3 regions of the Pantoea sp. E2023-21 genome follow, and region 2 is predicted to be linked to each of the others. Evidence: riboswitches for the same ligand, from Rfam matches in the RefSeq annotation. Region 2 holds a riboswitch; each other region holds the start of a gene.
What was found. Region 2 has a riboswitch for thiamine pyrophosphate ahead of thiC (phosphomethylpyrimidine synthase ThiC). Riboswitches for the same ligand answer to the same signal wherever they lie in the genome.
Positions count from the first base shown of each region.

Region 1: linked by a shared signal. The riboswitch ahead of thiB (thiamine ABC transporter substrate binding subunit) and the one ahead of thiC (phosphomethylpyrimidine synthase ThiC) in region 2 are both predicted to bind thiamine pyrophosphate.
Region 3: linked by a shared signal. The riboswitch ahead of ACRQ84_RS21735 (LuxE/PaaK family acyltransferase) and the one ahead of thiC (phosphomethylpyrimidine synthase ThiC) in region 2 are both predicted to bind thiamine pyrophosphate.

Region 1 covers NZ_CP195344.1:3,952,793-3,957,458, reverse strand. Annotated here, with positions in the region: gene ACRQ84_RS18430 (MFS transporter) at 1-381, opposite strand, end outside; gene sgrR (HTH-type transcriptional regulator SgrR) at 636-2,297, shown strand; TPP riboswitch at 2,435-2,530, shown strand; gene thiB (thiamine ABC transporter substrate binding subunit) at 2,577-3,563, shown strand; gene thiP (thiamine/thiamine pyrophosphate ABC transporter permease ThiP) at 3,563-4,666, shown strand, end outside.
Region 2 covers NZ_CP195344.1:3,511,520-3,516,185, forward strand. Annotated here, with positions in the region: gene thiC (phosphomethylpyrimidine synthase ThiC) at 1-1,566, opposite strand, end outside; TPP riboswitch at 1,657-1,757, opposite strand; gene ACRQ84_RS16485 (Rsd/AlgQ family anti-sigma factor) at 1,993-2,499, opposite strand; gene nudC (NAD(+) diphosphatase) at 2,588-3,361, shown strand; gene hemE (uroporphyrinogen decarboxylase) at 3,401-4,468, shown strand; gene nfi (deoxyribonuclease V) at 4,471-4,666, shown strand, end outside.
Region 3 covers NZ_CP195345.1:602,941-607,606, reverse strand. Annotated here, with positions in the region: gene ACRQ84_RS21760 (4-hydroxythreonine-4-phosphate dehydrogenase PdxA) at 1-10, shown strand, start outside; gene ACRQ84_RS21755 (sugar phosphate isomerase/epimerase family protein) at 70-918, shown strand; gene ACRQ84_RS21750 (YgdI/YgdR family lipoprotein) at 992-1,222, opposite strand; gene ACRQ84_RS21745 (YgdI/YgdR family lipoprotein) at 1,250-1,483, opposite strand; gene ACRQ84_RS21740 (DksA/TraR family C4-type zinc finger protein) at 1,568-1,834, opposite strand; TPP riboswitch at 1,970-2,097, shown strand; gene ACRQ84_RS21735 (LuxE/PaaK family acyltransferase) at 2,199-3,281, shown strand; gene ACRQ84_RS21730 (acyl-CoA reductase) at 3,278-4,666, shown strand, end outside.

The DNA of each region.
Region 1 (4,666 bases), 440 kb from region 2:
GAGGGCGAACACCTGCGGAATCGACACGCTAGCCAGCGCAGACAAAAACACCCCCAGCGTCACCAGCGTTAAATAGTGGCGATTGAAGGCAAACAGCAGCGCATTCAGCGTTGCCATCAGGCAGCAGAACAGGATCAGGTTGCGGCGATCGCCCTTATTATCGGAGCGTTTCGCCATCAGCAGGCTGATCACGATTCCCGCTATCGCATTGATGGTAAAGAACAAGCCCACCCAGAACGGGCTCACCTGTACTTCGCGCGTCAGGAACAGGCTCAGCGTCGGTGCCTGTAATGCACCGGCCACGCCGGTCATAAACGACACAGCCATAAATGAGAGATAGACCGGATTGACGCGGCGTTGGCGCGTTAACAGCGATTTCATGCAGAAATCCCTTTGCGGTTAAAAATGGGTAGAGAAAAGAGGGTAGAAGATTCTACAGCAAAACGAAAAAAGCCAGCAGATAAAGCGCTGCTGGCGGTGAAAATGCACCCTACTCAGAAAAGGTTCCACATTGGCGGAACCGCTGTTAGAGCGCCATTCATTGCTGAATGCCTCCCGCTCTTCCATTGCCGGGCAGTATGCCTCTAATATGAGGCAGGAAAAACTGAGCGATTCTGAGAAGGAGTTCCCCTTTTATGTCCTCTGCACGTCTGCAACAGCAATTCATCCGCTTATGGCAAAGCTGCCAGGGCCAGGATCAGGAAACGACCTTGAACGCGTTGGCCGAACGGCTGCATTGCTCGCGTCGGCATATGCGTAACCTGCTCAACGCCATGCAAGGTGAAGGCTGGCTGATTTGGCAAGCGGAAGCGGGACGTGGCAAGCGCTCAATGCTGAGTTTCTGCTACACCGGCTTGGCACTCCAGCAACAGCGTGCCGAGGATCTGCTGGAGCAGGATCGTATCGATCAGCTAGTACAGTTAGTGGGCGATAAAAATCAGGTGCGCCAGATGATCGCGGCACATTTAGGCCGTAGCTTTCGGCAAGGCAAACACATCCTGCGCGTGCTTTATTATCGTCCGCTGCCTAATCTACTGCCCGGTTCGCCGCTGCGCCGTTCAGAAACCCATCTGGCGAGGCAAATTTTCAACGGTCTGATGCGTATAAATGAGGAAAAGGGGGAAATCGAGCCCGATATTGCGCATCACTGGCAGCAAACCTCACCGCTGCACTGGCGCTTCTTTCTACGCCCGGCGATTCGTTTTCACCATGGCCGTGAACTGGAGATTGACGATGTCATTGCCTCACTGGAACGCGTGCGCAGCCAGCCGCTGTTTTCACATATCGAAAAGCTGCATTCGCCCGCGCCCTGGACGCTGGATATCCATCTTAGTCAGCCCGACGATTGGTTACCATGGCTGCTGGCAAGCGTCAGCGCGATGATCCTACCGCGCGAATGGCCGACCCTACGTCAGTTTTCTCGCCAGCCGATTGGCACCGGGCCTTACAGCGTGGAGCGTAATCAGCAGACACAGCTGAGAATTGCCGCCTTTGATGACTATTTTGGCTATCGCGCGCTGATTGATGATGTGTCGATTTGGGTGCTACCCGAGATCAGCGATGAACTGGTGTATGCCGGGGTAAAACTGCAGGGCGAAACCGCGGATGAAAAATCGGAAGAGAGTCGACTGGAAGAAGGCTGTTATTTTCTGCTGTTCGATCAGCGTTCTGCCTTGGGCCGCGACGCGCATTTCCGCCGCTGGGTGAGCTATCTGTTCAACCCCATCGCCTTATTAAATCATGCTGGCGTTGGCTATCAGCGTTACTGGTTCCCGGCCTATGGCCTGCTGCCGCGCTGGCACCATCGCCGCGATCTCACACCTGCCGACAAACCGGCAGGATTAACCCAACTAACGCTGAGTTGGTATAGCCATCACGTCGAGCATGAAGGCATCGCCAACGCGTTGCGCCCGCTGCTGGCACAGCACGGTGTGGAGTTAATCACGCGGGAGGTGAGCTACGAAGTGTGGTTTGAAGGCAAAAGCGAAAGTGACATTTGGCTAGGCAGCGTCAACTTTACCCTGCCGCTTGAGTACGCGCTATTCGCCCAACTGTTCGAGCTACCGCTGATGCATCACTGCATCCCGATTGACTGGCAAGGCGATGCGGCGCGCTGGCGGCAGAAAGATTTACCCCTTGCTGAATGGAGCAAACAATTGATCGACAGCGACTATCTGCACCCTCTTTTTCATCATTGGCTGCTGCTGGAAGGTCAACGCAGTATGCGGGGCGTGCGACTGAATACACTCGGCTGGTTTGATTTCAAATCGGCCTGGTTTGCACCGCCGGAGCTGTAAATAGGTGACCATAAATGGCGACCCTACGTTTAAAGAACGCGGTTTCGTAGGGTACGCATTCATGCACACCGAGCAGAATGGAACAAGACTTCCGGCCCATGATCCTTTCACGCTGTCCTATAAATGACTAGAATGAGCCGTTCTCAACGGGGTGCCTTGATGTCAGGGCTGAGAGAAACCCGTCGAACCTGATCCGGCTAATACCGGCGTAGGGATTTGAGATGTATCACTCCTCAGATCCTTTGCGACTCAACTTATCTTCTCCTCAAGGAGCGCAAAGTGTTAAACAAAGTTCTGCCTGTGTTGCTGCTGGTTGCTGTACCGGCTTTCGCAGCCAAACCGATTCTGACCGTTTACACCTACGATTCATTCTCTGCCGATTGGGGTCCCGGCCCGGCGGTGAAAAAAGCCTTCGAAGCGCAGTGCGACTGCGAGCTGAAGTACGTGGCGCTGGAAGATGGCGTGTCACTGCTCAATCGCGTGCGCATGGAAGGCAAAAACAGCAAAGCCGATGTGGTGCTGGGACTGGATAACAATCTGGTGCAGGCGGCAGAGAAAACCGGCCTGTTTGCTAAAAGCAGCGTCGATACACACGCTTTGCAGCTGCCGGATGGCTGGCATAACGACACCTTCATCCCGTTCGACTATGGCTACTTTGCCTTCGTCTACGATAAAAACAAGCTGAAGAATCCGCCCAAAAGCCTAAAAGAACTGGTCGAAAGCCCGGAAAAATGGCGCGTGATCTATGAAGATCCACGTACCAGCACGCCGGGCCTTGGCCTGTTGCTGTGGATGCAGAAAGTCTATGGCGAGAACGCGCCTGACGCATGGCAGAAGCTGGCACAAAAAACCGTTACCGTCACCAAAGGCTGGAGCGAAGCTTACGGCCTGTTCCTGAAAGGCGAAGGCGATCTGGTGTTGAGTTACACCACGTCTCCGGCTTATCACATCATCGAAGAGAAGAAAGAGAACTACGCCGCGGCCGAATTCAGCGAAGGCCACTATTTGCAGGTGGAAGTTGCCGCACAACTCGCCAGCAGTAAACAGCCCAAGCTGGCGCAGCAGTTCATGCAGTTTATGGTTTCTCCTGCCTTCCAGCAGACCATTCCCACCGGCAACTGGATGTATCCCGTCATCAAAAGCGATCTCCCTGCCGGTTATCAAGCGCTACAGGTGCCCGCTAAAGCGTTGCAATTCACGCCAGCCGACGTGGCCAACCATCGCGCCGCATGGATCAGCGCATGGCAACGCGCCGTTAGCCGCTAATGCCAGGTTGGTTAATTCCCGGTTCGCTCACCGCGCTATTGCTGTGCGCGGTAGCGCTGCTGGCGTTTGGCGCCTTGGTGATGGTTGCACCGGCCACCGACTGGCGCGCGCTGCTCGACGACAGCTATCTGCATCATGTGCTGCTGTTCTCGTTTGAGCAGGCGTTGCTCTCAGCGCTGCTGTCGGTGCTGCCCGCGATTCTGCTGGCACGCGCGCTCTATCGTCGCCGTTTCCCTGGCCGCAATCTGTTGCTGCGCCTGTGCGCCATGACGCTGGTGCTACCGGTGCTGGTGGCGGTGTTTGGCTTGCTTAGCGTTTACGGTCGCAGCGGCTGGCTGGCGCAACTGTGCGCGGCCCTCGGCTTTGACTACCACTTTTCGCCGTACGGCCTGCAGGGCATTCTACTGGCGCACGTCTTCTTTAACCTGCCGCTGGCGACGCGCCTGCTGTTGCAAGCGCTGGAGAGCATTCCCGGCGAGCAGCGGCAAGTCGCCGCCCAACTTGGCCTGCGCGGCTGGAATCTATTTCGTTTGCTGGAGTGGCCGTGGCTACGCCGTCAGATTTTGCCCACAGCGGCGCTGATCTTTATGCTCTGTTTCGCCAGCTTCGCCACGGTGCTGGCGTTGGGCGGCGGTCCGCAGGCCACCACGCTGGAACTGGCAATCTATCAGGCGCTGAATTTCGATTACGATCCAGGTCGCGCGGCGCTACTGGCATTGTTACAGCTCGGCTGCTGCTTGCTACTGGTATTGCTGAGCCAGCGCTTTAGCAAAGCCATTCCCACTGGCAGCCAAAGCATTCGTGGCTGGCGCGATCCGCAGGATTCATGGCATGCGCGCGTTGCCGATACTGTATTGATTAGCCTGGCGCTGCTGCTGCTATTACCACCGCTGGCGGCGGTGGTGGTGGATGGTTTGCGCGGCGGCGTCGCCGGTGCGCTACAACAAGCGGCGCTCTGGCAAGCCACCTTTACCTCGCTGCGTATCGCCGTGGGTGCCGGGGTGCTCTGTGTGGTGCTGACCATGATGCTGCTCTGGAGCAGTCGCGAACTGCGTCAGCGGCAGAATATGATCGCCGCGCAGGCGATGGAGATGAGCGGCATG
Region 2 (4,666 bases):
GTGTGCGGCTATCTTGTAGGTAATTAGGCCTTGCTTCACATCTTCTTTATTCGGTAAACCGAGGTGCTCTTTCGGCGTCACGTAGCACAACATCGCACAGCCAAACCAGCCAATCATGGCGGCACCGATACCGGAAGTGAAATGGTCATAACCGGGTGCGATATCCGTGGTGAGCGGGCCAAGTGTGTAAAACGGTGCTGCGTGGCAGTGCTCGAGTTGTTCAGTCATATTGCGACGGATCATCTGCATCGGCACGTGTCCAGGACCTTCAATCATCACCTGCACATCATATTCCCAGGCGATTTTGGTCAGTTCACCCAGCGTATGCAGTTCGGCAAATTGCGCCTCATCGTTGGCATCCTGAATCGAACCGGGACGCAGGCCATCGCCAAGCGACAGGGCCACATCGTAGGCGGCGCAAATTTCACAAATCTCGCGGAAGTGCAGATAGAGGAAGCTTTCGGTGTGATGTGACAAACACCATTTCGCCATAATCGAGCCGCCGCGCGACACAATACCGGTCAGACGTTTGGCCGTCATCGGCACGTAGCGCAGCAGCACGCCAGCGTGGATGGTGAAGTAGTCGACACCTTGTTCCGCCTGTTCCAGCAGCGTGTCGCGGAAAATCTCCCAGGTGAGGTCTTCCGCAATTCCATTTACTTTTTCCAGCGCCTGATAAATCGGTACCGTACCGATCGGCACCGGGCTGTTACGCAAAATCCATTCACGCGTTTCATGGATATAGCGGCCGGTGGAGAGATCCATCACGGTATCTGCACCCCAGCGCGTTGACCACACCAGCTTCTCCACTTCTTCTTCAATTGACGAACTTACCGCCGAGTTACCGATGTTGGCATTCACCTTTACCAGAAAGTTACGACCGATGATCATCGGTTCGGTTTCCGGATGGTTAATGTTGCTCGGGATGATGGCACGGCCGCTGGCCACTTCCTGACGGACAAATTCCGCGGTGATATTGTCCGGCAGATTGGCGCCAAAGCTGTAACCGGCATGCTGCTGTAGCAGCACTTCACCACGAATACGCTCGCGGCCCATGTTTTCACGCAGCGCAATAAACTCCATCTCCGGCGTGATGATGCCCTGACGTGCATAGTGCAGTTGAGTAACGCAGCGACCCGCTTTGGCACGGCGCGGTTGTGGCAGATGCTCAAAGCGCAGGTGATCGAGCCCTTCATCGGCCAGACGTTGTTGGGTGTAGCGTGAACTCAGCTGGTGGATGGTTTCGCTGTCGCCGCGTTCTTCGATCCAGTCGGCGCGCAGCCTGGCGAGTCCCTGATGTACATTGATCGCCGCTTCAGGATCGCCGTAAGCACCGGCAGTGTCATAGACCGGTACCGCTTCATTCTGTTCGTACTGTGGATTATCTTTGCTGCCGCCGATGTGCGTCGGGCTCAGCTGTATCTCGCGCATCGGTACACGAATATCCGCGCGGCTGCCGGTGATCCAGATGCGTTTCGAGTTAGGGAAAGCGGTTCCCTGCAGGGAATCGATAAATTCTTGTGCCTGGGCACGTTGTTCACGACGAGAGGTTTTAACAGCAGACATAGCAATTTTCCTGTGAAAGTTGGAAGTTGCTTGTCCAGAGTTCGGAAGGAGTAACAGAAACGATGCTGGGCGCCAACGTACATCGTGCTGATGATGTCTACTCTTGTTCCCTTCGCAGGTACTAACCTGATCAGGTTCCGCGGATCCCGAATTAACGGTCTCAGCCCCATTGGGCACTCCGACAAGTTGATGTTTTACGATATAAGCTACTTTGCTTGCTATTTCACGCCTGGGCAGTGCTCGTGACCGTCACGTACTACGTGTACGCTCCGGTCCCTGCGCGCTGTCCGAGCGTGAACTCGCTGCGCACGCTACGCTTATATCGCAAAATTTGACTCTTTATTGTCGTTAAAGAAGACATTAAAAAAGCCCTTTCAGCATAAGAGGGCTTTTCTGGAATAACAAGTTTTTTACAACTGAAGGCATTCAGGCCGGGCGGGCAATGATGCTGTCGTTGGCAACCGGCAGTCTTGCGAGCTGATTATCCCATGCGAGTTGCACCAGTTTATCTTCAAGCGTGAAGCGCGACTCCAGCACTTCACCGACTTCAGAGAGCGCCGTTTGAAAATCTACGCAATTATCGTCGTTGATAGCTTGCTGCAGGTGGCTGTCATAGAGCTGCATCATGTGGTCTGTATTCGCCTCGAGTGCCGGATAGATCTGCGCAGCAACCATCAGTGGGTTATCTCCCTGCATCTCGCTGATGATGTGTTCATACACGCTGAAATGACCGGTTGAAAGGTAGTCCACCAGATTGTGGCAGAAGGCATCAAGCGCCTGTTCATCCAGCGTGGTTAACGCATCTTTTTGCGGCTTCATGCCAACAAGCTCATAGTACGTGACGAGCAACTGTCTGCGGGCACGCAACCATGAATCAACCAATTCATTTCCGCCGCCTACACGCTGTGTCAGGTCATCTAACTGGTTAAGCATATGGGGCTCCAGGTAGGTTATAGTTGTTTATTACACACTTAATATTAGGGTTTCAGCGTGCGGTTTGACGCTAAGGACAACGATTAAGATGCAACGTGAGATCTCAAGCTTAGACGCTGGATGGTGGATTGTCAGCCATGAGCAAAAACTTTGGTTGCCGCAAGGCGAGTTGCCGTATGGCTTATCCATTGAGTTTGGACTCAGTGGTAGCAGCGGTATGTTAATTGGCGAATGGCAGGGCGAGAATGTCTGGCTGGTACGCGAATCGCGTCCGGACAGCATGGGCTCAGTGCGCCAACTGATTGATGAGGATGTGGGCCTGTTCCAAATTGCCGGGCGTGGCGTGCAGTTGGCGGAGTTTTACCGATCGCATCGCTGGTGCGGCTATTGTGGCCATGAGATGCACACCAGTAAGCGCGAATTTGCCTGTTTGTGCAATCACTGTCGCGAACGCTATTACCCGCAAATTGCACCGTGCATCATCGTCGCCATCCGCCGTGGCGATGAGATCCTACTCGCTAATCATGCGCGTCATCGTAACAACATCTATACCGTGTTGGCGGGTTTCGTCGAAGTTGGCGAAACATTAGAACAAGCGGTGGCGCGGGAAGTCATGGAGGAGAGCAACGTCCGGGTCAAAAATGTGCGTTACGTAACCTCGCAGCCCTGGCCGTTTCCGCAGTCATTAATGGTGGCATACATGGCTGAATATGACGGCGGCGATCTGCAACACGATGGCAAAGAGCTGCTGGATGCCGGTTGGTATCGTTATGACGATTTGCCGCTGCTGCCGCCGCCCGGCACGGTTGCACGTCGTCTGATTGAAGATACCGTTGCCCTGTGTCGCGCCAGCGCGACGTGAAAATGCTACACTGCCGGCCTTAGCATGAGAGAGCCCATTATGAGTGAACTGAAGAACGATCGTTATCTGCGCGCCCTGTTACGTCAGCCGGTAGATGTCACGCCGGTATGGATGATGCGACAAGCCGGGCGTTATTTGCCGGAGTACAAAGCCACGCGCGCTGAGGCCGGTGATTTTATGTCGCTGTGTAAGAATGCTGAGCTAGCGTGTGAAGTCACGCTGCAACCGCTGCGTCGCTATGCGCTGGATGCGGCGATCCTCTTCAGCGACATTCTTACTATTCCAGATGCGATGGGCCTTGGGCTCTACTTTGAGACCGGCGAAGGCCCGCGCTTCTCCAATCCGATTACCTGCCGTGCGGATGTCGATAAGCTGCCAGTGCCGGACCCCGAGCAAGAACTGGGTTATGTGATGAACGCGGTGCGTACCATTCGTCACAACCTGAAAGGCGAAGTGCCGCTGATCGGCTTCTCCGGCAGTCCGTGGACGCTGGCGACCTACATGGTTGAAGGCGGCAGTAGCAAAGCCTTCACCAAAATCAAAAAGATGATGTATGCCGAACCGCAAACCCTGCACAAGCTGCTGGATAAGCTGGCGGACAGCGTGATTCTCTATCTGAATGCGCAGATCAAAGCCGGTGCGCAGTCAATCATGGTGTTCGATACCTGGGGCGGCGTGCTGACCGGACGCGACTATCGCGAATTCTCGCTGTATTACATGCACAAAATCGTTGATAGCGTGCTGCACGAGAACGAAGGCCGTCGTGTACCGATTACGCTGTTCACCAAAGGTGGCGGCCAATGGCTGGAAGCGATCGCCGCGACTGGCTGTGATGCGCTGGGACTGGACTGGACTACCGATATCGCGGATGCGCGTCGTCGTGTAGGAGACAAAGTGGCGCTGCAGGGCAACATGGATCCCTCCATGCTGTATGCTCCGCCAGCGCGCATTGAGCAGGAAGTGGCGGGTATTCTTGAAGGTTTTGGCGCCGGCGAAGGTCACGTATTTAACCTTGGTCACGGCATCCATCCCGACGTACCACCGGAACATGCTGGTGCGTTTGTGGAAGCGGTGCACCGCCTGTCACGTCCTTATCATCAGGCCTGATCGTGGATTTAGCCGCACTCCGCCAGGAACAGTTACAACGCGCTGCTGATGTGGTGCGGCAGGATGATTTCGACGTGCTGCCGCCGCGCTTTATTGGTGGTGCCGATGTCGGTTTTGAGCAGGGCGGGGAGATCACTCGTGCTGCCCTGGTTATCCTCGAATACCCTTCTTTAACGCTGGTAGAGCATCGCATTGCGC
Region 3 (4,666 bases), on a different replicon from region 2:
CGCCGCTTAAGATGGCTTCAGCACCCCAATATGTTGTCGGGGTGCAGCGATATAAGGAGAAAGCGTGCTATGCCTCATCCCCTCAAACTCGGTGTTAACACCGCGATTTTCGACGGGCACGATATGGACCTCGCCTTCGGTATCATTCGCGAACTTGGTTACGACTACGTTGAGTTGGCCTATAACCAAGGCTATGTTGGCGATCTTGATGACAGCTTGTTTAGCCCGGAGAATGCGCAACGCATTCTTACCTTGCTGAACAAGCATCAGTTGAAAACGCTGGCGCTGGGTTGCACCTTTAACCTCGCACGACCAGAAGCGGTCGAATTCCTGCAAACGCGCATTGGTTTTGCTCAGGCGATTGGCGTCAAGCTGCTCAATGCCTGCACGGCAAAGCGTGAGGATTATGCGGTATTGGTGAGTCATCTACGGCAGATCGCGCCGCATCTTGAGCAGGCGGGGTGTTGCTTACTGATCGAAAATGGCGGTGACACGAATTATGATGCCTTTGCGCTGGCAGACAAGGGTGAACAACTGCTGCAAGAGGTGGGTAGCGCGGCGGTAGCCTTTAATGGCGATGCCGGCAACATGGTGTCGCTGCGACCCGAAGCTGATGCGATAAAGCAAATGATGCAGTTGCTGCCGCAGATGCGGCATTGCCACATTAAAGATGTGTTTAAGCAGGGCGCAGAGTTTTACTTTCCACCCATCGGTCAGGGTTTGCTGGATTATCAACCGTTACTTAACGCATTGGCTGAGAGAGATATTCCTTGTACGTTAGAAATTCCGCTGCGCATGCATCGGCTGGCTAACAGCATGCCGGTACGCAGTGGCGCGCCAGTGGAACTTGAACGCATTGTTGAGGTGCTGAGGGAGAGTAAAAGGTATATCGATGGACTGCAGCGCAACGCTGGCTAAAGCAGACATAGCAGGGCGTTAAATCCGCACCGCTGGAAGGACAATCTCTTTCAGCGGTGCGGATTCAGTCAGATTATTTCTTAGGAATTTCTGAAATCTCTTTCACGTCACTCTTATTCATTTGCTGCTTCACGCCATTGGCATCGACATAACCCAGCAGGCCGGTTTCCGCATCCTGTGGTTTGCCATCAGTTACGATGGTGCGACCATCATTGGTGTGGATAGCGTAGGAAGTACGCGTACATCCGGTTAGTGCGGACAGGGCAATCACTGCAGTAATAGAAAGCAAAATTGATTTTTTCATTAGTCTCTCCAGACAGTTATAAGGATATTAATTATCCAGTTCGCTCATGTTGGTAATCTTGTCGCGATTGATCTGCTCAGTTTTACCCGTTTGCGCATCCTTGTAGGAAACAAGGCCCGTGTCGCTGTCGATTTGCGGCTTGCCAGACGTCACGATAGTGCGTCCGTCGGTAGTCTTAATGGCCTGATTAGAAGAACACGCTGACAATGTCATTGCCATAAAGGTGCCAAGAAATGCGGTTGCTAATACTGTTTTTTTCATCTTGATGAGTTCCTTTCAGTGGAATAAGTTTTAACTACCTAAATAGCTTAGAACATTTTTCCGAAACAGCCAGAAAGCGTGGTATTAACGCAACTGGCTATCCTTACTTCCGCGACGATTGTAACCGCTGTTCGCCGCCTGTTTTTTATCCATCTTGCTTTGACAGTTCACGCAATAACGCACGCCCGCTAACGCCGCGCGACGCGCTTCCGGGATCGGTTCACCGCACTCATCGCAAAACTCGGCGCTTTCGCCGTGACCGAGATTTTCGCGGGCGCGGGCTACCGCATCATCAACCGTGGCATCAATTTGTTTGTGAACCGCACCGTCTTCCGACCAACCGCCAGCCATACTTCACCTCCATAAAAACGTATAGGAAAAGTATAAGACACGGCGCGATTAATGCCGGGCAGGTGGGAATGACTGCGTAAAACGCCACCACATTTAACAGGGTTGACACATCCTCGGGCGCCACCCTAGACTGCGGCTTGTTCCAAGGGGTGCTCTGTTAAGGGGCTGAGATTCTACCGGCTGGCGTGTCTGCGCTGGCAACGTAGTGACCCTCCGAACCTGATCCGGCTAATACCGGCGTAGGGATGCGGAACCGCAGGGCGACAGTACGCCCTGATTCCCTCTTTGTGCTTTGTAGCGGACAGTTCGCGCTCTTCAGGCGATGCCTGGGAGTCTCTGCGCAATCGCAAAGGTGGCTATGCACATGAACGAAACCCAAATCATCCAGGCTCTGCTGGCATTCCTGCAGCGCGAAGATGCCTCAGACGACGATTTCAACCAGCTGGCCCTTGAAATCTTCGCCTACCAGTTCACCCATAACCCACCTTATCGCCGCTTCGCCATCCAGCGTGGCCGCACGCCCCTGACGGTGAAAAGCTGGCGCAATATTCCCGCCATTCCGATTACCGCCTTTAAAGATTTGACCCTCAGCTGCCGACCCGTCGACGAAATGGCAGCCATTTTTATGACCAGCGGCACTACCGGCACGGTAAAAGGGCGCAGCTACCACCCAACGCTGGAAGTGTGGAAACATTCAATGCTGCTCAACTTCCGCCGCCGCTTTATGGCAGGCAGAGCACGTATCCGCATGGGCATTTTGTTCCCGGACCCGGTGGTGATGCCGAACTCCTCGCTGGCTACCTATCTCGATGTGGCGCTACAGGAATGTGGTACGCCAGACAGTGCAGTGATGGTGGGCGAGCAGGGTCTCGAAACCGAACTTCTGTTCAACGCGCTGGAGCAGACCGAAGCTCGCGGCGAGCCGTATGCGCTGCTGGGTGCAAGCTACAGCTTCGTGCATCTGCTCGATGAAATGCAGCGCCAGCAGCGGCGCTTCTCGCTGCCTGCAGGCAGTCGCATTCTGGATACCGGCGGGTTTAAGGGCCAGTCACGCGAAATGGGCGCGGAAGAATTCTACGCATCGCTCGCCGCCGCATTCGGCATTCCGCGCCAACACTGCATCAACATGTACGGTATGACCGAAATCAGCACGCAATTCTACGACTCGGGGAATGAACACTGCCCGCCGGTGAAATCAGGACCGCACTGGATCCGCACGCGTGTGGTCAATCCGCTTACCGGTGATGATGTGCCGGAGGGCGAGATTGGCGTGCTGGTGCATCACGATCTGGCGCATTTCAACTCGGTTTCCGCCCTGTTAACGGAAGATGCCGGTGCGATCGTGCCTGGCGGATTTCATCTGCTGGGACGCGCGACCGGTGCTGATGCCAAAGGCTGTTCATTGACCATGGATGCGTTTCTCGCCGGCGCGCGGGCTCCGCTGTGAAAGAAATTGCCGGTCATCTGCCGGGCCTTTCCATTGATGACGTGCAGTGGCACACGCTGAATTTCAGCCATCACGGCGAAAATCTTGAGGTTTGCGTTCCGCAACTCAATGATGAGCAGATAAACGCTCTTTCTGCGCGCATCCGCGCCAACGCCCGCGCCTACCTCTGCCAGCTAAGCGTCGCGCAGATCATTGCCGTCGTTGATCAAGCGGTAGTGCGACTACTTGATCGCCAGCATCCGTTACGTATCAAGGCTGAAAAGCTGCTGCCGATTATCACCGGTTACGATGCCGAAATGGTGCGCCTTGGCCTCACCGGCTACCTGAAAACTTTCCGCCAGCCGCAGCTGAAACGCTTTCTGGCGGAAGATTTCGCCGATCCTCAAATGCTCGACGATTTCCAACCGCGCCCTAAAGGCGGTTTCGCGCGGGCATTTGGCCCGCAGCTATTGATGCACATCTGGGCGGGTAATGTGCCCGGTTTGCCGCTGTGGAGTTTGATCTGCGGTCTGCTGGTCAAAGCGGGCACCATTGGCAAACTGCCGGGCAATGAGCCACTGATGGCGAGCTGGTTCGCGCAATTGCTGGCGGAAATCGACCCAAAACTGGGCGAGTGCATCGCAGTAGTGTGGTGGAAAGGTGGCGATGCGCAAACCGAGCCAACGTGGCTGCGCCAGCCCGATGCGGTGGTGGCTTATGGCGGAAACTCAACGCTGGCGGCGATCCAACAGCGTTTGCCTGTCACCACCCGCTTTCTGCCACACGGCCACAAAATCAGCTTTGGGCTAGTGGCGAATTCAGCGCTGAATTCACGGCAGGGCGCTGAACTGGCGCGTCGCGTGGCTCACGACGTGATGCGTTACGACCAGGCGGGTTGCTACTCGCCGCAGATGCTGTTTGTTGAACGCGGCGGTAAGGTGTCGCCAAATGAGTTCGCCAGCTATATCGCCCATGAACTTGCCGCACTGGCGCATAAACATCCCCGCCGTCCGCTGGCTAGCGAAGAGACGAACAGTATTGCCGCGTGGCGTAATGGCGAGGAGATTCGCGCACTGCGTGGCGATCGCACGCTGTATGGCGATGCGACAGAGAGTTGGGCGGTGGTGAGCGTTGATCACGCGGAAGCGTTATTGCCTGGCGCCCTTGGGCGCACGTTAAAAGTGGTGTCAGTTGATGCGCTGAATGAGGTGATCGATTTGCTGGCGCCGCAGCGGCATTTTCTGCAAACCGCCGGCGTAGCGGCCGCGCCGCAGGCGTTGTTCCGCATCTCCGCTCTGCTCGGGCAAGTGGGCGTCACCCGCATCGCCGGGTTTGGCAATATGACCTCGCCGGAAGCGGGCTGGCATCACGACGGGCGTTTTAGTTTGCTCGATCTGGTGACCATC